4 regions of the Enterobacter cloacae complex sp. 385G4 genome follow, and region 4 is predicted to be linked to each of the others. Evidence: predicted binding sites of a transcription regulator. Region 4 holds the regulator's gene; each other region holds the start of a gene.

Region 1 (6,011 bases), on a different contig from region 4:
TTTCCGGCTTTATCAGCGAATTTCCATTCGGTCTGGAACCAGGGTTCTTCCGGCTGTTTTACCAAAAAACCGAGTTTTAAATTCTCAGCGATAGCGGATTGTGACATAACGGCAGCCAGACCGATGGCCGCCAGCGCTTTAGTAAATTTGTGCATGGTAAACTCCAGCTTTAGCATTCTTTTCTGTAGGGAAGATTTGCGTGCTTCTTATTTAATCGGACTTAAAACAAGGCATTAGCGCTTACCTCGTCATAAGCGTTATTGCTGGTGATAGTTTTAGCGGGAAATTAATCATCCATAAGAGAGCCCCATCACACCGCAGAATTACAGTAATTGCGTACATAAATTCAGCGAAAAATGACATAAAAAAGGTAGGAATTGTCTGACAAATGAAAGCAGGGTAAGCAGAATTATCCATAAGATTAGCTAAGAAATCCCTGATGCCTTACGGCGGATGTCGCTGCGGCTCTCCCCTGACGGGGATCCATGCTTTTCATCAAAAAAACGAACGCATCATGAAAAGGCGTTATTCCGTTAAAATTGACTTAGCGCAAATTCAGCAACGCATCATATATTTGAAATGAATAATCTGTATTTATTTTTCTTACAGAGCATTATTCCAGCTAAATGTTCACGAAAGTAAATCAGTATCCCTCGAAAGACACTTAACCTTTAATATCAACAGGTTAATAAAATTTCATTTGGTGGCTATATATTTGTATTTTTGTACTATATTAAACTTTGTAATGTATGGTAAACACAGCCTAATTAAGAGTTTTCTTAATCATAAGACAAAGGTATGCTTATTTATATCGAACACAGGAAGTGAATTTTCGATCGATTTTAGTCACTGCAAAAATTGCAATTCTGTTTTTCTTCGTATTTGCCTGGCTGTCAGGTTAAGCAGCGGACATCACGTCCCACAGTCTATAAGGATATGAGTATGGCTACCCAAACGATGATGCAAAAACTTAACGCGCAGATGAACCTTGAGTTCTACGCCTCGAACCTGCACCTTCACCTAAGTGCATGGTGTTCTGAAAAAAGTCTCACGGGCTCTGCCACGTTCTTTCGTTCACAGGCACAAAGCAACGTCACCCATATGATGCGCGTCTTTAACTTCCTGAAGGCCGCGGGGGCTAACCCGGTTGTTAAAGCCCTTGATGGGATCAACGAAAATTACTCTTCTCTGGAAGAACTGTTCCAGAAAACGCTGGAAGAGCATGAGCAGCGCTGTACGACGCTCAACAAGCTGGCCGATGAAGCCAGAGCACAGCATGACATCATCACTCTTAAATTTTTACGCGATATGGATAAAGAACAGCAGCAGGACGGTATGCTGCTGAAAACGCTGGCGGATGAGATCCACAATGCGCGCCAGGCCGGTTTACGCCCGGAGCAAGCCGACCGCCACCTGCTCGATCTTGTGACGGTGCAGCACCACTAAGCGTTTAACCTGCCTTTGCCCTGGTTCAGGGAGGCAGGTTTCTTCTTATCTCCCCAACCCTCTGCTTTTGCTGAAATTTAACAAATCAGATCTCGCTCTCAATGATTAACCCTACAAAATGTAATGATTTATTTAATTACATAATCATTGACGAGGGAAAAGCATGATCACCATTGAGTTTGTTGTCATTCTCCTCTGCCTGCTGACGGGAACACGTTTCGGCGGCATGGGGCTTGGGTTAATCAGCGGTATTGGCCTTTTTATTTTGTGTTTTGTCTTTGGGCTCCAGCCCGGCAAGCCTCCGGTTGACGTCATGTTAACCATTCTCGCGGTGATAGGCTGTGCCGCTACCCTGCAGACCGCGGGTGGCCTCAACGTCATGATGCAGTTTGCTGAACGCCTGCTGCGCAAACACCCGCAGCACATCACGCTTCTCGCCCCTTTTACCACCTGGATGCTGACCTTTCTGTGCGGCACCGGGCACGTGGTCTACACCATGTTCCCCATCATTGCGGATATCGCCCTGAAAAAAGGGATCCGCCCGGAACGCCCAATGGCGGTGGCATCGGTGGCATCCCAGATGGCGATCACCGCGTCTCCGGTTTCCGTCGCCGTTGTGTCGCTGGTCTCCATCCTGGCCGCACAGCATGGGATTGGGCACGCGTGGGGGATCCTGGAAATCCTCGCCGTATCGGTTCCCGCTTCGCTTTTCGGCGTCGCGATCGCGGCCCTGTGGAGTTTACGTCGGGGGAAAGATTTGGCTGACGACGGGGAGTTTCAGGAGAAACTGAAAGATCCCAAACAGCGCGAGTTTATCTATGGCGGCACGGAGACGTTAATGAACCAGCGTTTTCCGAAGCAGGCCTACTGGTCGACATGGATTTTCTTTGCCGGTATTGCGGTGGTAGTCCTGCTCGGGGCTTTCCCCGAACTGCGCCCGGCCTTCGAACTGAAAGGTAAAATGACGGCCCTGTCGATGAACCTCGTCATTCAGATGATGATGCTCATTGCCGGTGCCGTGATGCTGATGGCCTGCAAGGTCAATGCCTCAGCCATCTCAAACGGTGCGGTATTCAAGGCCGGTATGGTGGCGATCTTCTCGGTGTTCGGGGTGGCGTGGATGAGCGATACCTTTTTCCAGGCGCATCTCGATGAGTTAAAGCTGGCGCTGGAAGGGGTTGTGAAAAGCCATCCGTGGACGTATGCCATCGTGCTTTTCCTTGTGTCGAAGCTGGTAAACAGCCAGGCGGCGGCCCTGACGGCCGTGGCGCCGATGGGATTGATGTTGGGCATCGATCCAAAAATGCTGATCGCCTTCTTCCCGGCGTCCTACGGCTATTTTGTTCTGCCGACCTACCCGAGTGATTTAGCCTGCATCGGCTTTGACCGCTCGGGAACAACCCGCATCGGCAAATTCATCATTAACCACAGCTTTATTCTGCCGGGGCTAATTGGCGTGAGCTGCGCCTGCGCGGCGAGCTACCTGCTGGTCCAGACCTTCTTTTAACGTTTTCAACGGGCGACACGCGTGGTCGCCCGTTCGCGTTTTAATGAGACTCGCCCTGCGGCGTAAAGCGCAGTTCAATCAGCGCGATGGCTTTCTGGATCGCGCGAAGCGTCACCGGGTCGGCAGCCGCGGGATGGCTGGCAAAATCGATGTTTTTCAGCTGCGTGGACATCTTCTCGCGCACTTCAACCGGTGCAATAACGTCCAGAACATCAAGAATTTGCTTGATAACCAGCTGACAGGCGACAACGTCAGAGACCAGTTCCTGATCGGCGCTCAGGTTTTGTGACATGGGGGTTTCTCCTTATTCAAAGGCCGCCATAGTATCAAAACGTGGCCCGTGACATCTGCCCTTCATTGCCGCAGGACACAAAAAAACCCGCCGAAGCAGGTTTTTTTTTATCAGAACATGGCGCCAGGCGGCACGTCTTTAAAAGTGCGGCAGTAATTGGCCCACATACTTTTCAGGATTTTGCGCAGTTTCATTGTGATGCTCCATTAACTTGTTATACAACTTTATTGTCAATGTGCCTATAATATGACCATCGTCACAAAAATCAATATTTTTGTGACGCATATCACAATTTAAACTGCGCAGTGCGCATTAACCCACGATACTGCGAACAAAATCCTCGATCGCCTTATCCTGGCAATTTTCAAAGAAGCACTGCTGGAAACGCGGGCCGGAAACAGCGGTCTTCACCAGCTCAGGATCGATGGCGCGCAGCGAGTCAAGATAGTTATCTTTTACCACGGCCGCTTTTACCTGGTTCAGAATACCGGCGTTACGCACCTGCGGCTCTTTACGCTCTGGAGGATAACCCTCCCCTTTTCGGCCGGTAAACGCCTTTTCAAAGATAAAGCGAACGTTTAGCTCCGCTCCCCAGCCAAACCCTTTGGCAAAAGGCAGCGAGAGCGCATTGCCGTTATTGATTTGCGCGAAGAGAAACGCGTCTGCGGGATCGATGCAGTAGCCGCATATCACGCCAGGGTGGATGTTTAACGACATCAGCGCCCCCTGCCCGGTGCCGCAGCCGGTGACCACAAAATCCACCGCTTTCGCATTCAGCAAAATGCTCGCCATAATGCCCAGGTGGATGTAGGTCAGGTGATGATCGTTTTCGTCGCTCATACCCACGTTGTAAACCGGAAACCCTTTTTCATCGGCTACCGTTTTCAGCTCTTTTAATATGACTGGGTTTTTAGCCGCCTGGCTGTTTTCCATCATCAGTGCAATTTTCATCGTGTCTCTCCAGAATGCGCTGCGGGCGCTCCCCGCCATGGATACCTGTTCCCGTTCATTCTGGCATCAAATAAACAGACTTTCAAAGTAAATGAAATGCAGTTTTAAAAACTAAATGCACGCTCACAATTTTGTGAAGGGGAGGATCTACGCCGTCCGTTGCAAAGAGTGAGGGTAGATCGTCCGGCTATTCCTGGCATTGCAGCGGGCATCTGCGGGTACGATAACGTATTTCCATCCACTCAGAGCGAACCATGAAAAGAGCCATCGTAGCCGCTACAGTCCTGCTGCTCGCGGGATGCAGCGTTAAACGCCAGGCGGAAATCAGCAGCCTCGACGCGCCGAACGGCATTGTCCGCCTCGACTATGGCCAGGCCGTGCTGCAAAACGCCTGGTCCGATGAATATGTTAATAACGGTACCGCGGTAAAAGCCTGTCAGAACATGGGCTATGCCACCGCCTCTGCCTACGGGCAGCCGGTCAAAACCTGTACCCTGACAAGCGGCTCTTTGTGCCTGAACGAGAGCGTTACTATCCAGTATAAGTGCATGGGGTATGCCGTTAACCCTAAGGCAAATAATCCCTGGTATTAATCAAAGCTGCCAGCGTTTGCTGGCGCTTTATTTAACTAAGAACAAAAATAATTCGCATTAATAAAAATAAATATCGCCAATGCGTTTTATTCCCATTCGTATTTTAAACGAACAAATATTTAATTTTACGTTTTGCAAATAATTAAATAACAAATTATAGTGTCGCTCATTATGAACCCGTAATAATAATCCGGAGCGCCACCATGCTGAAAACTGAAATGATCGACAAGCTCAATGCACAAATGAACCTTGAGCTCTATTCATCCCTTCTCTACCAGCAGATGAGCGCCTGGTGCAGCTATCACAGCTTTGAAGGTGCGGCCGCGTTTCTGCGTCGTCACGCCCAGGAAGAGATGACCCACATGCAGCGCCTGTTTGATTATCTGACCGATACGGGCAGCCTGCCGCGCATTGAGAACGTGGCATCGCCTTTTGCTGAATATAATTCTCTCGACGAACTGTTCCGCGCCACCTACGAGCACGAACAGCTGATCACCCAGAAAATTAACGAACTGGTTCATGCGGCAATGATCGGCCAGGATTATCCAACCTTTAATTTCCTGCAGTGGTACGTTGCGGAACAACACGAAGAAGAGAAGCTGTTTAAATCCGTGCTGGATAAATTATCCCTGGTGGGTAAATCCGGCGAAGGACTTTACTTTATTGATAAAGAACTGTCGACTCTCGATACGCAGAATTAATATCAGCGCGGTGCCGGTTTCCGGCGCCGCGTTAATTTACCTTTCCCCTGCATTAAAACACGCATTTTATTCCCCGTACGCCTTATTTACGTCACGCCTGACCGTCGCCCCACTCAGGATGAGCAGTAGCGCAATACGTAAACCTTTCATTACACGCCTTGTAACGGTGGTTTGACGAATTACCGCTTTTGCCTTACTCTGCGCCGCAGATTTTGTTGCGGTTAAGCGTCGTTGTAGAGGAAAGCGTGAAGAACAGAACCCTGGGAAGTATTTTTATCGTCGCCGGAACGACGATTGGCGCAGGAATGCTGGCAATGCCTCTGGCTGCCGCGGGAGTGGGATTTGGGATGACCCTGCTGCTGCTTGGCACGCTCTGGGCATTAATGTGCTATACCGCACTGCTGCTGCTTGAGGTTTACCAGCATGTGCCCGCAGATACCGGGCTGGGTTCGCTGGCGGCGCGCTATCTGGGACGCTACGGCCAGTGGATCACCGGCTTTAGCATGATGTTCCTGATGTAC
Region 2 (6,011 bases), on a different contig from region 4:
GAACCCATCAGCAGGAATCCCATCAGAAACAGTCGCGGTAAACCTTTGTCACGCCAGTGCAGGCGGAAGTTGATAAACAGCGTTTTCGGGCGCAGAGACGTCGGGCGAAAATGGCGCGATTCCGGCAGGATTTTCCAGAACATCAGGGCCGATGCCAGCGCAAAACACCCGATCACCGCCAGCGCAATGCGCCAGCTAAAGAAGTCCGTGAATACCCCGCTCAGCAGACGCCCGCTCATGCCGCCAATCGAGTTCCCGCTGATGTACAGCCCCATCGAAAAGGCGACGAAGCTCGGGTGGATCTCCTCGCTGAGATAGGTCATCCCGACTGCCGCCACGCCGCTGAGCGAGAGCCCGATCAGCGCGCGCATCATCAAAATGCCGTGCCAGCTGGTCATCATTGTCGAGAGTAACGTACAGACCGAGGCCAGCATCAGGGCGGTTACCATCACCTGTTTACGGCCAATGGCGTCGGAGAGCGGGCCGGTAAAAAGCAGGCCAATTGCCAGCATCCCGGTTGAAATGGAAAGCGAAACGCTGCTGCTGGCAGGCGATACGCCAAACTCGTGTGAGAGAACGGGCAGGATCGGCTGAACGCAGTAGAGCAGGGCAAACGTTGCCAGACCGGCGGAAAAGAGCGCCAGCGTGACGCGCATAAACTGGGGGGTACCACGTTTGATGAACTGAACCGGCTGCGATGCTACAGGCAAATCATTAATATCTCTGGCCGGCTCGATATCAATGGTAGATGTACGACTCACACAGTTTCCTTGCTTAAACATCCCCGTGGTTTCTGGTGACGGGTATGACCACCTCTTCAGGGTAGGAAAATGTAAATATTCTGTCTAATATATTAATAATCTCAAATGATACTTTAGAAATATGAATATCGAGCTGCGTCATCTTCGCTACTTTGTCGCCGTCGCTGAGGAGCTGCATTTTGGCCGCGCGGCGGCACGGCTGAACATTTCTCAGCCGCCCTTAAGCCAGCAGATTCAAATCCTCGAACAGCAGGTCGGGGCGCGTCTTCTGGCCCGCACCAACCGCAGCGTGAGCCTGACGGCAGCGGGTAAGCAGTTTCTGATCGACAGCCGACAAATTCTGAGCATGGTCGACGACGCCGCTGCCCGGGCGGAACGGCTCTATCTTGGGGAAGCCGGAGAGCTGCGCATCGGGTTTACCTCGTCCGCGCCGTTTATCAGCGCCGTCTCGCAGACGCTTTCGTCATTCCGCCGTCATTTTCCGGACGTGCATATTCAGACGCGCGAAATTAATACCCGGGAGCAGATTGCGCCGCTTAACGAAGGTGCGCTCGATCTGGGGCTGATGCGTAATACCCAGCTGCCGGACACGCTGGCATGGGAGGTTATCCTGCGCGAACCGCTGATGGCCATGATCCCGAACGATCACCCGCTGGCGTCGCGTCCGGCGGTTTCGCTGGCAGAGCTGGCAAAAGAGCCGTTTGTCTTTTTTGACCCGCAGGTCGGGACGGGCCTGTATGACGATATTCTGGGGCTGATGCGCCGCTACGATCTGGCGCCGGTCATTACCCAGGAAGTGGGAGAGGCGATGACCATTATCGGCCTGGTCGCCGCCGGGCTGGGCGTGTCGATACTCCCGGCCTCCTTTAAGCGGGTACAGCTGCGCGAGATGCGCTGGGTTGCTATCGCCGAGGAGGATGCCGTTTCGGAGATGTGGCTGGTGTGGTCAAAACATCGCGAACAGAGTCATGCTGCCCAGCGCTTCAAACAGCGGTTAATCCAGGCTTCCGCGGTCTGATATTTCCCTGGAAAACGGGTAAAAATGTGCGGTAAATCACAAGGCTAAGTAAATATTTGACGACACCCATGGAAGTGCTTCACCATAGCCAACAGTTTATTTCGAAGCTCGAAAATAAGGGAGTACGAGGTGGTTGCTGATAGTCAGCCAGGGCATATTGATCAGATTAAGCAGACCAACGCTGGCGCGGTGTATCGCCTGATTGATCAGCTTGGTCCGGTTTCGCGTATCGATCTGTCGCGCCTGGCACAGCTGGCACCTGCCAGTATCACCAAAATTGTCCGCGAAATGCTGGAAGCGCACCTGGTCCAGGAGACGGAAATTCAGGAGCCGGGCAGCCGTGGTCGTCCGGCGGTCGGCCTGGTGGTCGAGACGGAAGCCTGGCACTACCTCTCGCTGCGCATCAGTCGCGGAGAGATCTTCCTTGCGCTGCGCGATCTCAGCAGCAAGCTGGTGGTGGAAGACCGGCTTGAGCTGCCGCTCAACGCCGAGGAACCGCTTCTCGATGCGATTGTCTCCCATATCGATCGCTTCTTTATTCGCCATCAGCAGCGGCTTGAACGCTTAACGGCGATTGCCATCACCATGCCCGGCATTATTGATACCGAAAATGGTATTGTTCACCGCATGCCGTTTTACGACGATGTTAAAGAGATGCCGCTGGGCGAAGTGCTGGAAAACCATACCGGCGTGCCGGTCTATATTCAGCACGACATTAGCGCCTGGACGATGGCGGAAGCGCTGTTTGGCGCGTCGCGGGGCGCGCGGGATGTGATTCAGGTGGTTATCGATCATAACGTCGGGGCGGGGGTGATCACCGACGGACGGCTTCTCCACGCCGGGAGCAGCAGCCTGGTGGAAATTGGCCATACCCAGGTCGACCCGTACGGTAAACGCTGCTACTGCGGGAACCACGGCTGTCTGGAGACGATCGCCAGCGTGGAAAGCGTGCTCGAACTGGCGCAGGTGAGGCTCAGTCAGTCCATGAGCTCCTCGCTTCACGGCCAACCCTTAACGGTGGATTCCCTTTGCGCCGCCGCGCGTCAGGGGGATCTGCTGGCGAAGGACATTATTACCGGGGTGGGTAATAACGTAGGCCGCATTCTGGCGATTATGGTGAACCTCTTCAATCCGCAAAAAATCCTGATCGGCTCACCGCTCAGCCAGGCGGCGGAGATCCTTTTTCCGGCGATTACGGCCTGTATTCAGCAGCAGTCGCTTCCCGCCTACAGCAGAAATATTGCGGTAGAAAGTACCCAGTTTTCCAACCAGGGCACAATGGCCGGCGCGGCGCTGGTCAAAGATGCCATGTACAACGGCTCGCTGCTTATCCGCCTGTTACAGGGTTAACTCTTTTCCGCAGATGTAAGAAAAATTGCGCTATCTCAAGCCGGGTAGCGCACGCATCCCGTAGACTTCCTCCACTGAATTATTTACCTGGTTGATATTTTCGAAGCATACCCAAGAGGTGGAGTGAGTCATGCTTAAGCGTTTCTTTGTTACTGGTACAGATACCTCTGTCGGCAAGACCGTTGTATCCCGCGCATTGCTGCAGGCTCTGACAGCAAGCGGTAAACGCGTCGCTGGGTACAAACCGGTTGCAAAAGGGAGTAAAGAGACGCCAGAGGGATTGCGAAATAAAGACGCCCTGGTGCTGCAAAGCGTCTCATCACTGGAACTGCCTTACCACGCGGTCAATCCCATTGCGTTAAGCGAAGATGAAAGCAGCGTGGCGCACAGCGGCCCGATCAATTATTCCCTGTTATCCGACGGGCTGGCGAACCTGAGTGAGCAGGTCGATCACGTAGTCGTCGAAGGAACGGGCGGCTGGCGCAGCCTGATGAATGATTTACGCCCGCTGTCTGAATGGGTCGTGCAGGAGCAGCTGCCGGTAGTGATGGTGGTGGGGATCCAGGAAGGGTGTATCAACCACGCGCTGCTGACGGCGCAGGCGATTGCCAATGACGGCCTGCCGCTGGCTGGCTGGGTGGCAAACCGTATTAATCCAGGCCTCGCGCACTACGCGGAGATCATCGACGTACTGAGCACCAAACTGCCTGGCCCGCTGGTGGGCGAGCTGCCTTATCTGCCTCGCGCCGAGCAGCGCGAGCTAGCGCAGTACATCGATCTCTCTGCCCTCGGTGGCGTGTTGACCGTAGATCGAGTCGTGGCGTAACGTCCGCGACAGTACGGACGCTATCACGCAGGCGACCAGTAAACCGGGCAGTAAAAAATACTGCCCGGTCATTTCACAGACCATCAGCGCCGACATAATGGGTGCATGCGTGGTCGCAGCGAGCAGCGTTGCCATCCCGGCCAGCCCCAGCAACATGGCCGTCTCAGAACCCGGCAGCCACAGCGCGAAAAGCTGCGCGAACAGCATCCCCGTAGCCATACCGACAAACAGCGTTGGCGTAAATACCCCGCCCGGCGCACCCGAACCGCTGCTTGCCAGCACCGCCAGCAATTTACAGATGAACACGCCGGCAATCACCGACAGCAGCGGCGGGGCGAGCAGAAAAGCCTGAACCACGCTGTAGCCGTTCCCCCAAACCTTCGGCGTCAAAAGTGAAAGCAGCCCGACAATCAAGCCGCCGAGCGCCAGCTGCAACGGCGGCGAAAGCCTGAGGCGCAGGAAAAGCCCGTGGCTGAACGCCATCAGCCACATCAGCAGCGGTCCGCAGAGACCTGCCAGCAGCCCTATCGCAACCAGCAGGGCATAATCGGCCGCGGTGAGTATGCCGCTTAAATGGACCGCGTAGAGCGTGCCGGCACCCGGTGCCAGGAGTTGCGTCGTAAGAAGCGCCACCACCGCCGCAATCACCACGGGGCCGAGCGAGGCCAGCATCAGCGTGCCAAACAGAATCTCTGCAATGAACAGGCTTCCCGCTAACGGAGCATGGTAGGCGCTGGCCATCCCGGCGGCGGCGCCACAGGCGATCCAAAGCTTCCATTCCGATTTGGGCGTAAAGCGCCGGGCAAAAAAGGAGGCGGCGAGGGCGGCAAGCAGGATCATGGCCCCTTCGCGGCCGATGGCGCTTCCGCTGGCAACGACCAGCAGCGAAGCAAGAGATTTAACGAGGCTCGCGCCGTAGTCAAACTGACCGTCGCCGGTCTCCAGCGCTTCCATATAATCGGTGGGGGCATGAGGCCGCTGGGCAGTCAGGCGCTGCCATCCCCAGAGCAACAGCCCGGCAGCCAGCCCGCCCAGCGCGGGCGTCAGCGCGCGCCTCCAGGGGGAGAGCGACGCGGCGGCATTCACCAGGCTGCCGCTGTCGTTGCTCAGAAGCAGCCACTCCAGCAGGTACATGCTGTGGCGGAACACCGCAACGGCCAGCGCGGCCAGCACGCCGGTGACGGTTGCAATCAGGAGTCGGCGAAACATTGCGCGGATGTCGGGGTACGTATGAAGACGTTGCATGGGTCGCGAATAAACGGGGACGATGTCCTATTGTGGTTGCAACTCAACCAGTATGCAAATGAGCTTTTATAAGGTGTTCTATATATATTATTTATTTTTCTTTGTCATTTATTTGATTATTAAATATTAACCAAAAGTGCTGAATAAATTTGGTGAACTCGTATTCATAGTAAAATTGCTTTTTTATTTACAGGAAGGAAAAGGAAATTCTTTATGAGTAACTAACTCACTAATTACCGGAGCGTAATGCATGGGTTACCGTACCGATAATTATGGCCGGGGGCAGGCGCTGACAGGAGATAAAACCTCTACCGGGGCAACCTGTATTGGATCCCTGCCGTACTGCACCGAACACGGGCGAGGGGTCGTCAGGGTTGGTGATAAAACCACGCCGTGTAAAAACTGCGGAAAGCCCGGTACCATTCTTGATGGTGAACCCCGCGTAAGCTTCCATGGTGTTGCCGCTGCTGTCGATCGCTCTAACGTCAGGTGTGGATGCCCGCCGGGAACAAATTTTATCATCGCTCCCATTGGCGACTGGCTGGGTAGTGGTCCATCACCAGAACAAATCGTCAGGGAAAGGCACGCTGTGATGCTGGCCGAACGCAGGGCAGAGCAGGAGAGGGAAGAGAAACACAGGGAGGAGGAAAGGGAGCGAAACCGGGTATTTGCAAAATCCTGCCTCCGTGGCGAGGGCTGCAATGATGCAGGCGACCAGCGTGAACCTCACACCAATTTTGCTGATATGGCATTTTTTCAGGCCATGCCCGCCAGCGACCCCGTGACCGATTCAGACACCCCGCAGCACGCA
Region 3 (6,011 bases), on a different contig from region 4:
TGCACTTTGACGTGGAGAAAGGCCACATTACCCGTACGCAGGTGTTTACCGATAGCCTGAACCCGGCACCGTTAGAGGCGCTGGCGGCTCGTTTGCAGGGCTGTTTGTATCGGGCGGATATGCTGCAGCAGGAGTGCGACGCGCTGACAGGGGATTTTCCGGAGCAGGAAAAAGAGCTGCGGGAGCTGTCGGCGTGGATTGCACAGGCCGTGCGCTAAGTGCGGTTTGGTGCCCTCACCCCGGCCCTCTCCCACAGGGAGAGGGAGGGAAGAGACAGAATTACTCTTTATCGCCCAGCAGAACGGATTCCAGCGCGATTTTGATCATGTCGTTGAAGGTGGTCTGACGCTCGGCAGCGGTGGTCTGCTCGTGGGTACGGATGTGGTCAGACACGGTGCAGATGGTCAGCGCTTTCGCACCAAACTCAGCCGCCACGCCGTAGATACCGGCCGCTTCCATTTCCACGCCCAGGATGCCGTATTTTTCCATCACGTCGAACATGTCGCCTTCTGGCGAGTAGAACAGATCGGCAGAGAACAGGTTGCCCACGCGCGCGTCAACGCCCAGCGCTTTTGCCGCGTCAACCGCGTTACGCACCATGTCAAAGTCAGCGATTGCCGCAAAGTCATGATCCTTAAAGCGGATGCGGTTAACTTTAGAGTCGGTACATGCGCCCATGCCGATCACCACGTCACGCAGCTTAACGTCCATACGCACCGCACCGCAGGAGCCTACGCGGATGATTTTCTTCACGCCGAAATCGGTGATCAGCTCTTTGGTGTAGATGGAGCAGGACGGGATACCCATGCCGTGGCCCATAACGGAGATTTTGCGGCCTTTATAGGTACCGGTGAAGCCCAGCATGCCGCGAACGTTGTTCACTTCACGCACGTCTTCGAGGAAGGTTTCTGCAATGTGCTTCGCGCGCAGCGGGTCGCCCGGCATCAATACGACGTCAGCGAAATCACCCATTTCTGCATTAATGTGAGGAGTTGCCATCTTCAGTTCCTTTTACATTGTTGTTTTTGCCGGGTGGCGGCTACGCCTTACCCGGCCTACATTCTGTTCTCCCTCTCCCTGTGGGAGAGGGCCGGGGTGAGGGCATCAGGCCGCACCCAATCCGTTTAGAACATGGCCTTGCCATATTCCATGTCAGACGTACCAAAGTATTTCGCAATGGTCTGGCCGATGTCCGCGAAGGTTTCACGGTGACCGAGCGAGCCCGGCTTCACTTTCGGGCCGTACACCAGTACCGGAATATGCTCACGGGTGTGGTCGGTACCGGTCCAGGTTGGGTCACAGCCGTGGTCTGCGGTCAGGATCAGAATGTCATCTTCCCCCACCAGCTCCATCAGCTCCGGCAGACGGCGGTCAAACAGCTCCAGGCCCGCAGCATAACCGGCTACATCGCGACGGTGGCCCCAGGAGGAGTCGAAGTCCACGAAGTTGGTGAAGACAATGGTCTTATCGCCCGCTTCTTTCATCTCTTTGATAGTGGCATCGAACAGCGCATCCAGACCGGTCGCTTTCACTTTTTTGGTGATACCGCAGTTGGCGTAGATATCCGCTATTTTGCCCACGGACACCACGTGACCGCCCTTCTCGTCAACCAGCTTCTGCAGCACGGTTGGCGCCGGTGGCTCAACGGCCAGGTCATGACGGTTACCGGTACGCTGGAAGTTACCCGCTTTGTCGCCGATAAACGGACGTGCGATAACGCGGCCAATGTTGTAGCCGCCTTCGGTCAGCTCTTCACGGGCGATTTCGCACAGTTCGTAGAGTTTATCCAGGCCAAACGTCTCTTCGTGGCAGGCAATCTGGAACACGGAGTCAGCAGAGGTGTAGAAAATCGGCTTGCCGGTTTTCATGTGCTCTTCGCCGAGCTGATCCAGAATCACGGTGCCGGAAGAGTGGCAGTTACCGAGGTAGCCCGGCAGGTTGGCACGCTTCACCAGCTTATCGAGCAGCTCCTGCGGGAAGCTGTTCTCGTGATCGGAGAAGTAGCCCCAGTCGAACAGCACCGGCACGCCGGCGATTTCCCAGTGACCGGACGGGGTATCTTTCCCGGAAGAGAGCTCGTGCGCCCAGGCGTAGGCGCCCACCACTTCCGCGTTGCCGTCCATACCGGCTGCGATTTTACCGGTAGAGCCTTCATGTGCTTTTACCAGCCCGAGGCGGGTCAGGTTAGGTAGAGTCAGAGGGCCTTTACGACCGTTGTCCGCTTCGCCTTTTGCACAGGCTTCCGCGATGTGACCCATGGTATCGGAACCCACGTCACCAAAACGTTCTGCATCTTCGGTTGCGCCGATGCCGAATGAGTCCAGCACCATAATAAATGCACGTTTCATAATTGTTCTCCGTACTTAGTGCTTCATAAAAATGCGATCAGATCAGTATACCGCTATTCAGTGATACGACGATAGACCGTCGGTGTGGTTTCCGGTGCTTTATCGTCAAGAGATATTGCCGCTTTCACCGCTTTCGCCGCGTCCTGCCAGCTGGCTTCGTCTTTCGCGTGGATCACCGCCAGCGGACGTTGGCCGTCGACGCTGTCGCCCAGACGGGCCATGTCGGTAAAGCCGACGCTGTAATCAATGGTGTCCGATGCCTGACGACGACCGCCGCCCATAGATACAACAGCCATACCAAGCGCGCGGGTGTCCATGGCGGAGACAAAACCTTCGCCATCCGCATAAACAGCTTTGCTGAGCATCGCGGTCGGCAGGTATTTCGCGTAGTTTTCGACGAAATCGGTCGGGCCTTTCTGCGCCGCCACCATGCGGCCAAAGATCTCCGCCGCTTTGCCGTTGTCCAGCACCGCCTGAAGCTTCGCGCGGGCTTCCGCGTCGTCTTTGGCCAGCTTGCCGGAGATGAGCATCTCAACGCACAGCGCCATGGTGACATCGAACAGGCGCGGGTTACGGTATTCACCTGTGAGGAACTGCACGGCTTCGCGGACTTCAACCGCGTTACCGGCGCTGGAGGCCAGCACTTGGTTCATGTCGGTCAGCAGCGCGGTGGTGCGCACGCCCGCGCCGTTGGAGACGCCAACGATCGCTTCGGCAAGCTGAGCAGAGAGTTCATAGGTCGGCATAAACGCGCCGCTGCCCACCTTCACGTCCATCACCAGCGCGTCCAGCCCTTCCGCCAGTTTTTTGGCGAGGATAGAGGCGGTGATCAGCGGGATGGAGTCTACGGTGGCGGTAATATCACGCGTCGCGTAAAAACGCTTGTCTGCCGGAGCAAGAGAGCTGGTCTGGCCGATAATCGCCACGCCAACGTCTTTAATAATATCGCGGAAGCGATTGTCATCCGGGAAGATATCGAAGCCCGGAATGGCTTCCAGTTTGTCGAGCGTACCGCCGGTGTGGCCCAGGCCGCGCCCGGAGATCATGGGAACATAACCGCCGCAGGCTGCCACCATAGGGCCGAGCATCAGCGAAGTCACATCACCCACGCCGCCGGTGGAGTGTTTGTCCACAATCGGGCCGTTGAGGTTGAGGCTTTTCCAGTCCAGAACGGTTCCTGAATCTCGCATCGCCATGGTCAGCGACACGCGCTCAGGCATCGACATATCGTGGAAGAAAATGGTCATCGCCAGAGCCGCAATCTGCCCTTCTGAGACGGTGTTGTCACGAATGCCGTTGATGAAGAAGCGAATTTCTTCGTCGCTTAAAGCAAGACCATCACGTTTTTTACGAATAATTTCTTGTGCGAGAAACACGGTAACCCCCATGCGGAATCGGGTGAATGGCGGCGGGTACGCTTACCCGCCCTGCGATCCTGTAGGCCGGATAAGCGAAGCGTCATCCGGCATTGTCTGGCAATCAGTAGCTGCTTGCGCTCTTACCGTCGCCGTGACCCAGCGCCTTCAGCAGGCTTGCCAGCAGGCTGGACGCGCCGAAGCGGTAGTGGCGGGAGTCAGCCCACTCAGCGCCAAACAGTTCGTCGGCAATCGCCAGGAACTGCTGCGCGTCTTCCGCGGTACGTACGCCGCCCGCAGGCTTGAAGCCCACGGTTTTGGACACGCCCATATCGCGGATAACTTCCATCATGATGCGCGCGCTTTCCGGCGTGGCATTGACCGGCACTTTACCGGTAGAGGTTTTGATGAAATCCGCACCGGCTTTGATGGAGATTTCTGACGCCTTACGAATCAGGGCCTCTTCTTTCAGCTCACCGGTTTCGATGATCACTTTCAGCAGCACGTTTGCCGCCGCACACGCGTCTTTACAGGCTTTCACCAGGTCAAAACCGACCTGCTCGTTGCCGGCAATCAGCGCGCGGTACGGGAACACCACGTCAACTTCGTCTGCACCGTAGGCAATTGCCGCGCGGGTTTCCGCCAGCGCAATCTCAATGTCGTCATTGCCGTGCGGGAAGTTAGTCACGGTTGCAATGCGCACGTCCGGCGTGCCCTGCTCTTTCAGCGTTTTGCGGGCAATCGGGATAAAGCGCGGGTAGATACAGACGGCGGCGGTGTTACCCACTGGCGTTTTTGCCTGATGGCACAGGGCGATGACTTTTTCATTGGTGTCGTCATCGTTCAGGGTGGTCAGGTCCATCAGCTTCAACGCGCGCAGGCTGCTTGCAGTTAAATCGGTCATAACATTCTCCAACGGCAGTGCCGTATAAATTTTACCTTGCGGGTCTGTGAGTATTCTAACATTCACCCGCATCCACACTTCGACATTCATCACAGTTAATGAAAACTGCGTACAAATTTGCATTACTGTAATGAGATCTTCTTCAAACTTTAGCGTGCAAATTGCTGACTAAAGCAGCGATACCCCTTGTTGGATCAAAAGCGCCGGCAGGCTGGCTTCCTACAATCCGTTCATCATCCGCAGAACATTCAAGGAAGTGAACATGCCCGACGCCCTGCAACAACGTTGCCAGCACATTGTGACAAGCCCGCTGTTAACCCCGGAGCAAAAACGTCATTTTCTGGCGCTGGAAGCGGAAAATTACCTGCCCTACCCGACGCTATCTCCGGCCGCCCGCGCCGCGCTGGACGAGGGGTTTATCTGCGACATGTACGAAGGTCATGCCCCCTACAAACCGCGTTACGTGCTGCCGGATTATGAAAAATTCCTGGCTAACGGTTCGGAATGGCTGGAGCTGGAAGGCGCGAAAGATCTTGATGACGCCCTCTCTCTGTTAACTATTCTCTATCACCATGTTCCTTCAGTGACATCAATGCCGGTCTATCTGGGGCAGCTTGATGCGCTACTGAACCCGTATGTTAGAATTCTAACACAAGAAGAAATCGATAGCCGAATAAAACGTTTCTGGCGCTATCTCGACAGAACGCTGCCCGATGCGTTTATGCATGCCAACATCGGGCCCGCCGACGGCCCTGTCACCCGTGCCATTCTGCGTGCAGATGCTGAACTGAAGCAGGTTGCGCCCAATCTGACCTTTATCTACGATCCTGAGATCACCCCAGACGATTTACTGCTTGAGGTGGCAAAAAACATTTGTGAATGCAGCAAACCGCATATTTCAAACGGTCCGGTGAATGATAAAATTTTCACAAAAGGGCGTTTTGGCGTGGTGAGCTGTTACAACTCTCTGCCGCTGGCGGGCGGTGGCAGCACCCTGGTGCGCCTTAACCTCAAGGCAATCGCCGAACACAGCACATCCATTGACGACTTCTTCACCCACACGCTACCGCACTACTGCCAGCAGCAAATCGCCATCATCGATGCGCGCTGCGATTTTCTGTACGGGCAATCCGGCTTCTTTCAGAATAGCTTCCTGGTAAAAGAGGGGCTGATTGATGCCGATCGGTTTGTGCCGATGTTTGGCATGTACGGTCTTGCCGAAGCGGTGAACGTACTGTGTAAGAAAGCAGGCATGGCGGGGCGTTACGGGAAAGACGAGCAGGCCAACGCGCTGGGTTATCGCATCAGCGAACAGCTTGCGGCGTTTGTTGAAAATACGTCGGTGAGGCACGGCTGGAAGCATCGCGCGATGCTGCACGCCCAGTCAGGCATCAGCTCCGATTC
Region 4 (6,011 bases):
GCGCTACTGGTGTTTGATGAAGTGCAGTGCGGGATGGGGCGTACCGGAGAGCTGTTTGCCTACATGCACTACGGCGTCACGCCGGATATTCTGACCAGCGCCAAAGCGCTCGGCGGCGGTTTTCCGGTGAGTGCGGTACTGACGACCCAGGAGATTGCCTCTGCGTTCCACGTCGGGTCTCACGGCTCGACCTACGGCGGTAACCCGCTGGCGAGCGCCGTGGCAGGTGCCGCGTTCGACATCATCAACACGCCAGAGGTGCTGAACGGCGTTAGCGCGAAGCGCGAGCTGTTTGTGCAGCATCTCCAGCAGATTAACAATAAGTACGACGTATTCAGCGAGATCCGCGGCATGGGGCTGCTGATTGGTGCGGAGCTTACGCCGCAGTACAAAGGCCGCGCGCGCGATTTCCTGCACGCAGCCGCCCACGAAGGGGTGATGGTGCTAAATGCCGGGCCTGACGTGATGCGCTTTGCGCCATCGCTGGTGGTGGAAGATAAGGATATAGAAGACGGGTTAACCCGCTTTGCCGCAGCGGTCGAGAAGATCGTAAAAGGCTAATACTCGGTTCGCTTTAACCGCCGCGTTAACCAAATGCCGTGATGCGGGCGCTGACGCCATGCCACCGACGAAATGGTGTGCATGGTGTTCAGATGTCCCAGCACGCGCTGCAAATGCTGCTCCAGGGTGCTCATCGGGCCGTGGGTCAGCGTCTCCGGTGCCTCCAGAATGTTCGAATCCCCCGACTCGCCCGGCGCGTCATACTCCAGACGTTGCTGACACCGCTGCAGGGCAATTTCACAGGACTGCAAATAGCGCTGCGCCAGATTCGGCGTCAGCATGGTGTGCTCGCGCGCCAGCGTGGTCATGGCGTTAATGTGCTCAACGATAAACTGGCTGTGCGTGACCCACAGCTTCATGTCCGCCAGATAATGCGCGTTAAAGCCCGGCTCCTGCATCGCCTGGTTGAGCGAGTTAAACAGGGCGTTGTGCGCCTGGTTGACCTTCATCCGCTGATACGCCAGCGGGGAAGGCTGCGGATCGTCGCTCAGGATCAGGCGAATGGCCTGCTGGTCGGCCTCCAGCGCGTCGTGGGCGTTCTGCCTCAGCAGCCCGCTCTGCCACTGCGGCCACAGCCAGACCATGCCGCCAAAGGCGATCAGGCAGCCAATCAGCGTGTCGATCAGGCGGGCAACGATGAACTGTTCGCCGTTAAGCGTCAGCAACTGAAGGGTATATACCGCCGTCACCGTAAAGCCCACCATCGCCCAGCCGTAGTTTTTGCGAATGATTAGATAGCTTACCAGGGTGATCGCCAGCATGCCCGCCAGGGTATAGCCCTCGGGCACGTGAAAATGCAGCGTCACGCCCGCAATAATCAGCCCCGCCATCGTGCCGCCTGCCCGGTGCAGAATGCGCACCCGCGTGGCGCCATAGCCGTTCTGGGTAACAAACAGCACGGTCATTAAGATCCAGTACGGTTTCGGCAGGTGGAGCGCCATGCCCATCAGGCTGGCGATACTGAGCATGACGCTAATCCTTGCAGCGTTGCGCAGAGCGGAAGATTTCAGAGACAGGTAGCTTCTCAGCGCCGGCAGCAGCGGCAGACGTTTCTGTTTATCCGCCATCAGGTCACGGGAATAAAGCGGGCGCTGGGTGCGCAGCACACGGGCGATGCGGCTGAAGTGCCAGGCGGCAAACTGGCCGACCGGGTTATCCGGGTGCTGACGGGCGATTTTCTCCAGCGCGCCGAGCTGTTTGTCCATGTTAAAGCGCGTGGGGTAGCGGTGGTAGAGAATATCATCGGCCAGCACCCGCAGGCGCGCGGAGACGGTTTGTGCGTTCCAGCGGATCACCGCTTCGGCATGGCTGCGCTCAACCAGCTTTTGCACCTCCTGCGGGTGGTGAAGGCTAACGGAGATATGCTCCTGAAGATCCAGCCCCACCTGAAAGGTGCGCAACAGCCGTTTATATTCGTGGTTCTTGTTGGCGGCGAGCATATGCAGCTGCTGATAGCACTGGCTTATCAGGTCTACCACCTTTTGCTGGCGCGTCAGCAGCGGCGGTAAGGATTTTTCCGGATCCGTATGCTGGGTGAGCAGGGTGTATTTGGCTTCACAGTAATCCGCAAGCTGCACGTAGAGCAGGCTCAGAGATTCGCGCAGCGGCTGCTCCCGCCACAGCCAGAACCAGAACCAGTTAAACAGCCCGTACCACAGCGTGCCGAGGGCGTAGATCAGCAGCGGCTCCCACACAGGCATATTACCGGCGAGGCTCAGGGTGAAGATGGCCGCAATGAGTGACGCGGGAAGCAGACGGGCATGGAGCGAGCTGATTTCGGCGGTGACGCCGAGGGTCATCGCCAGCACGGTCAGGATCAGCGGCAGGGGAATATCACGAGCCAGCAGAAGCTGCACCGCGAGGCTACAGCCAGCAAACAGCGAGCCGCCAATTATCAGACGTTTGAAAAAGCGTTTATGGGGCGTGTCCAGACCGGCAATGTTGCAGCAGGCGGGGACGAGAGAAAACAGCAGGCCCTGCTGAAGATGTCCCAGGATCAGGCCCACGGCCACGGGAAGACACAGCACCAGCGTTTGTCGTAGTGCGTAGTTAACTTCCGGGTGATAGATCAGCCTGCGCCACATGGGGAAAAGAGACAAAAACGGCGTGACACCTCGCGATGGCACGCCGTTTAGGCAGGATTAACGGGTTCCGTAAACCACGATGGTTTTACCGTGGGCGGAGATCAGGTTTTGATCTTCCAGCATTTTCAGAATACGGCCCACCGTTTCGCGGGAGCAACCGACGATCTGACCGATTTCCTGACGGGTAATTTTAATTTGCATGCCGTCCGGGTGGGTCATCGCGTCTGGCTGTTTCGCCAGGTTCAGCAGAGTCTGCGCAATACGGCCAGTCACGTCCAGGAAGGCGAGGTTACCCACTTTCTCTGACGTCACCTGCAGACGGCGCGCCATCTGGGAAGAAAGACGCATCAGGATGTCAGGGTTAACCTGAATCAGCTGACGGAATTTCTTATAAGAAATTTCAGCCACTTCACATGCTGTCTTTGCACGAACCCAGGCGCTACGTTCCTGGCCTTCTTCAAACAGGCCCAGTTCACCGATAAAATCGCCCTGGTTCAGATAGGAAAGGATCATCTCTTTGCCTTCCTCATCTTTGATCAGCACTGCCACCGAGCCTTTGACGATGTAATACAACGTTTCCGCTTTTTCACCCTGGTGAATCAGCGTGCTCTTCGATGGGTACTTATGAATGTGGCAATGAGACAAGAACCATTCGAGAGTCGGGTCTGTTTGCGGTTTGCCAAGCACCATGCGCTGTTATCCTCTGTTATAAGCTGTCACCAGAGTCATCAGATGCATCCGGACTCTGGGGTTGCAATCGAATTCTTACCCATACCCTGGGAAGTCGGCTGTCGTAACGTTTCGCAGCCAGTAAAGTTTGATGTCCTCTGCATACATGTGTAACGTCAATGTATTACTGTAGCATCCTGAGTGTTTTAGCATAGCTTTTGCCGCGTGTCTCCTGGTGTCTCGCTTCAGCATGATGCAGGTCGCCTTCCATTGCGAGAAATGTAACGCACGCGTAATCTGTCACCAAAAATGCAACGTTGGAGTTAATGAATATGCAAGCGCGCGTGAAGTGGGTTGAAGGTTTAACGTTCCTGGGCGAGTCCGCATCAGGACACCAGATTTTGATGGATGGTAACTCCGGCGATAAAGCTCCAAGCCCAATGGAAATGGTGCTGATGGCGGCAGGCGGATGCAGCGCGATCGACGTGGTGTCGATTCTGCAAAAAGGTCGTCATGACGTGACGGATTGTGAGGTCAAACTCACGTCAGAACGCCGCGAAGAGGCGCCACGCCTGTTCACCCACATTAATCTGCACTTTGTTGTCACCGGGAAAGAACTGAAAGACGCGGCGGTCTCACGCGCGGTGGATCTCTCTGCGGAGAAATACTGCTCTGTGGCGTTAATGCTGGAGAAAGCGGTAAAAATCACCCATTCGTATGAAGTGATCGAGGCTTAATTATTGGGGCATCGTGCGTGTTGATGCCCTCACCCTAACCCTCTCCCACGGGGAGAGGGAACATGTTCACGCGATCTGCTTCCCTTCCATCAGTCGCTCCACCAGCGGCGTCATGATCAGCTCCATTGCAAGCCCCATTTTTCCACCGGGAACCACTAACGTATTCATGTGGGAAATAAACGAGCCCTGCAGCATCGCCAGCAGCCAGGGGTAATCAATGCCTTCAAGATTGCGGAAGTGGATCACCACAAAGCTCTCATCCAGCGACGGGATGCTTTTCGCCGCGAACGGATTGGAAGTGTCCACCGTCGGCACGCGCTGGAAGTTAATGTGCGTGCGGGAGAACTGCGGCGTGAGATAATTGATGTAATCTTCCATGGAGCGCACCACCGAGTCCATTACCGCCTCGCGCGAATGGCCGCGCTCGCTCATGTCGCGCGTCAGCTTCTGGATCCACTCAAGGTTAACAATTGGCACCACCCCCACCAGCAAATCCACGTGGCGCGCCACGTCGTGCTGAGGCGTCACAACGCCGCCGTGTAGCCCTTCGTAAAACAGCACGTCGGTCGGTTCCGGCAGCGGCTGCCAGGGCGTGAACGTGCCGGGGACCTGGTTCCAGGGTACGGCTTCGTCGTAGGTGTGCAGATACTTACGGGACTGCCCGGTACCGCTCTGACCGTATTCGCGGAAGGTTTGCTCCAGCAGGCCGAAATCATTGGCTTCCGGGCCAAAGTAGCTGATGTGTTTACCCAAATCGCGTGCCTTGCGGATCGCCATGTCCATCTCAGGCCGCGTATAGCGGTGAAAGCTGTCGCCTTCGACCTCCGCCGAACGGAGATTCAGCTGGGCGAAAATCTTGCGAAAAGCGAGGCTGGTGGTGGTGGTTCCCGCACCACTCGACCCCGTAACGGCAATAATGGGATGTCTGGCAGACATAGCAACTCCCTGACGGAAAAGGTTGGAAGATCAGCCGTGAAACGCGTTGCGGGGCATGATATTGACCGTCTCATGCAGTTCTGACCACACCAGCACCACGTCGCCGCTTTTCAGCTGGCGTTTTACATCGTTGACCTTTTGCTCAAGCGAACGCTCATGTTCACCATAATCGGTGCCTTCGCGCAAGACAAAGCTTTCAATCAGATTATCGAGCGTTTCGGGAGCCAGATCCTGCCAGGGAATAATCATTATTTACCGTCCAGATATGCCGTTAACCAGTCGGGAATTCGCGTCTCAAGCCACATTTTTGGCCGACGCAGCGTGCCGCTAACAAAGCCGACATGTCCGCCGAATTGGGTGAGCTGATACTCCACGTTGGCCGGCAGATGATCGGGCGCCGGGATCGAGTGATGATCCATAAACGGATCATCTTTGGCGTGGATAATCAGCGTGGGTTTCGTGATTAGATTCAGTAAAGGCATGGCGCTGCACTGACGGTAATAGTCAATCGCATCGGCAAAGCCGTGAATTTTCGAGGTGATCAAATCATCAAACTCGCGCAGGCGCTTCACGCGTTTGAGCTGTTGCAGCGTCACAGGCAGCGTATCCGGATAGGCCTTCAGCTTGCGCGCGGCGTTGGCTTTCAGCAGGTTGAGCAGGTAGCGCTGGTAGACCCGCGAAAACCCCTTTTCCATATGATAGCTGCACTGCTCCAGCATAAATGGCGCAGAGACAATGACCGCCGCATCCAGCGGTACGGCGTCGCTCTCCTTCGCCAGCAGGCAGGCCAGCATATTGCCGCCCAGCGAATACCCCACCGCTGCCGTTGGCGCCTCGCCGAAATTGTCTCTTAGCCAGCGCAGGAACCAGGTGCCGTCCTCGGTTTCACCCGAGTGATAAATACGTTTCTGACGATTAGGCTCGCCGCTGCATCCGCGAAAATGCATCACCACCCCAAGCCAGCCGCGGGCTTTCGCCGCCTCAATGAGACCGTGTGCGTAAGGGCTGTGCAGGCTGCCTTCCA

Evidence for each region. Region 4 encodes CRP, which controls carbon source genes, mostly activating them, when cyclic AMP is high. Its sites were predicted from a motif close to ATGTGANNNNNNTCACAT; they were not measured.
Region 1: azuC (stress response protein AzuC) is a predicted target of CRP. The motif match lies at 3,520-3,537, and genes of this name have one in related genera.
Region 2: mlc (sugar metabolism global transcriptional regulator Mlc) is a predicted target of CRP. The motif match lies at 1,804-1,821, and genes of this name have one in related genera.
Region 3: deoC (deoxyribose-phosphate aldolase) is a predicted target of CRP. The motif match lies at 4,738-4,755, and genes of this name have one in related genera.

Annotation. Positions count from the first base shown of each region.
Region 1 is NZ_JBXWDD010000001.1:1,144,681-1,150,691, forward strand. It holds gene araF (arabinose ABC transporter substrate-binding protein AraF) at 1-155, opposite strand, end outside; gene AC2FAJ_RS05640 (non-heme ferritin-like protein) at 943-1,446, shown strand; gene AC2FAJ_RS05645 (anaerobic C4-dicarboxylate transporter) at 1,610-2,953, shown strand; gene AC2FAJ_RS05650 (DUF2766 family protein) at 2,994-3,245, opposite strand; gene azuC (stress response protein AzuC) at 3,356-3,439, opposite strand; gene AC2FAJ_RS05660 (RpiB/LacA/LacB family sugar-phosphate isomerase) at 3,558-4,196, opposite strand; gene yecR (YecR family lipoprotein) at 4,451-4,789, shown strand; gene ftnA (non-heme ferritin) at 4,993-5,490, shown strand; gene tyrP (tyrosine transporter TyrP) at 5,736-6,011, shown strand, end outside.
Region 2 is NZ_JBXWDD010000001.1:387,231-393,241, forward strand. It holds gene AC2FAJ_RS02055 (MFS transporter) at 1-761, opposite strand, end outside; gene AC2FAJ_RS02060 (LysR family transcriptional regulator) at 883-1,779, shown strand; gene mlc (sugar metabolism global transcriptional regulator Mlc) at 1,909-3,129, shown strand; gene bioD (dethiobiotin synthase) at 3,260-3,955, shown strand; gene clcB (voltage-gated ClC-type chloride channel ClcB) at 3,890-5,200, opposite strand; gene AC2FAJ_RS02080 (S-type pyocin domain-containing protein) at 5,451-6,011, shown strand, end outside.
Region 3 is NZ_JBXWDD010000003.1:260,512-266,522, reverse strand. It holds gene lplA (lipoate--protein ligase) at 1-218, shown strand, start outside; gene deoD (purine-nucleoside phosphorylase) at 280-999, opposite strand; gene deoB (phosphopentomutase) at 1,125-2,348, opposite strand; gene deoA (thymidine phosphorylase) at 2,402-3,724, opposite strand; gene deoC (deoxyribose-phosphate aldolase) at 3,828-4,607, opposite strand; gene AC2FAJ_RS11780 (YjjI family glycine radical enzyme) at 4,870-6,011, shown strand, end outside.
Region 4 is NZ_JBXWDD010000015.1:20,708-26,718, reverse strand. It holds gene argD (bifunctional acetylornithine/succinyldiaminopimelate transaminase) at 1-561, shown strand, start outside; gene AC2FAJ_RS22145 (YccS/YhfK family putative transporter) at 558-2,645, opposite strand; gene crp (cAMP-activated global transcriptional regulator CRP) at 2,703-3,335, opposite strand; gene AC2FAJ_RS22135 (OsmC family protein) at 3,647-4,051, shown strand; gene AC2FAJ_RS22130 (phosphoribulokinase) at 4,118-4,987, opposite strand; gene AC2FAJ_RS22125 (YheU family protein) at 5,018-5,236, opposite strand; gene AC2FAJ_RS22120 (hydrolase) at 5,236-6,011, opposite strand, start outside.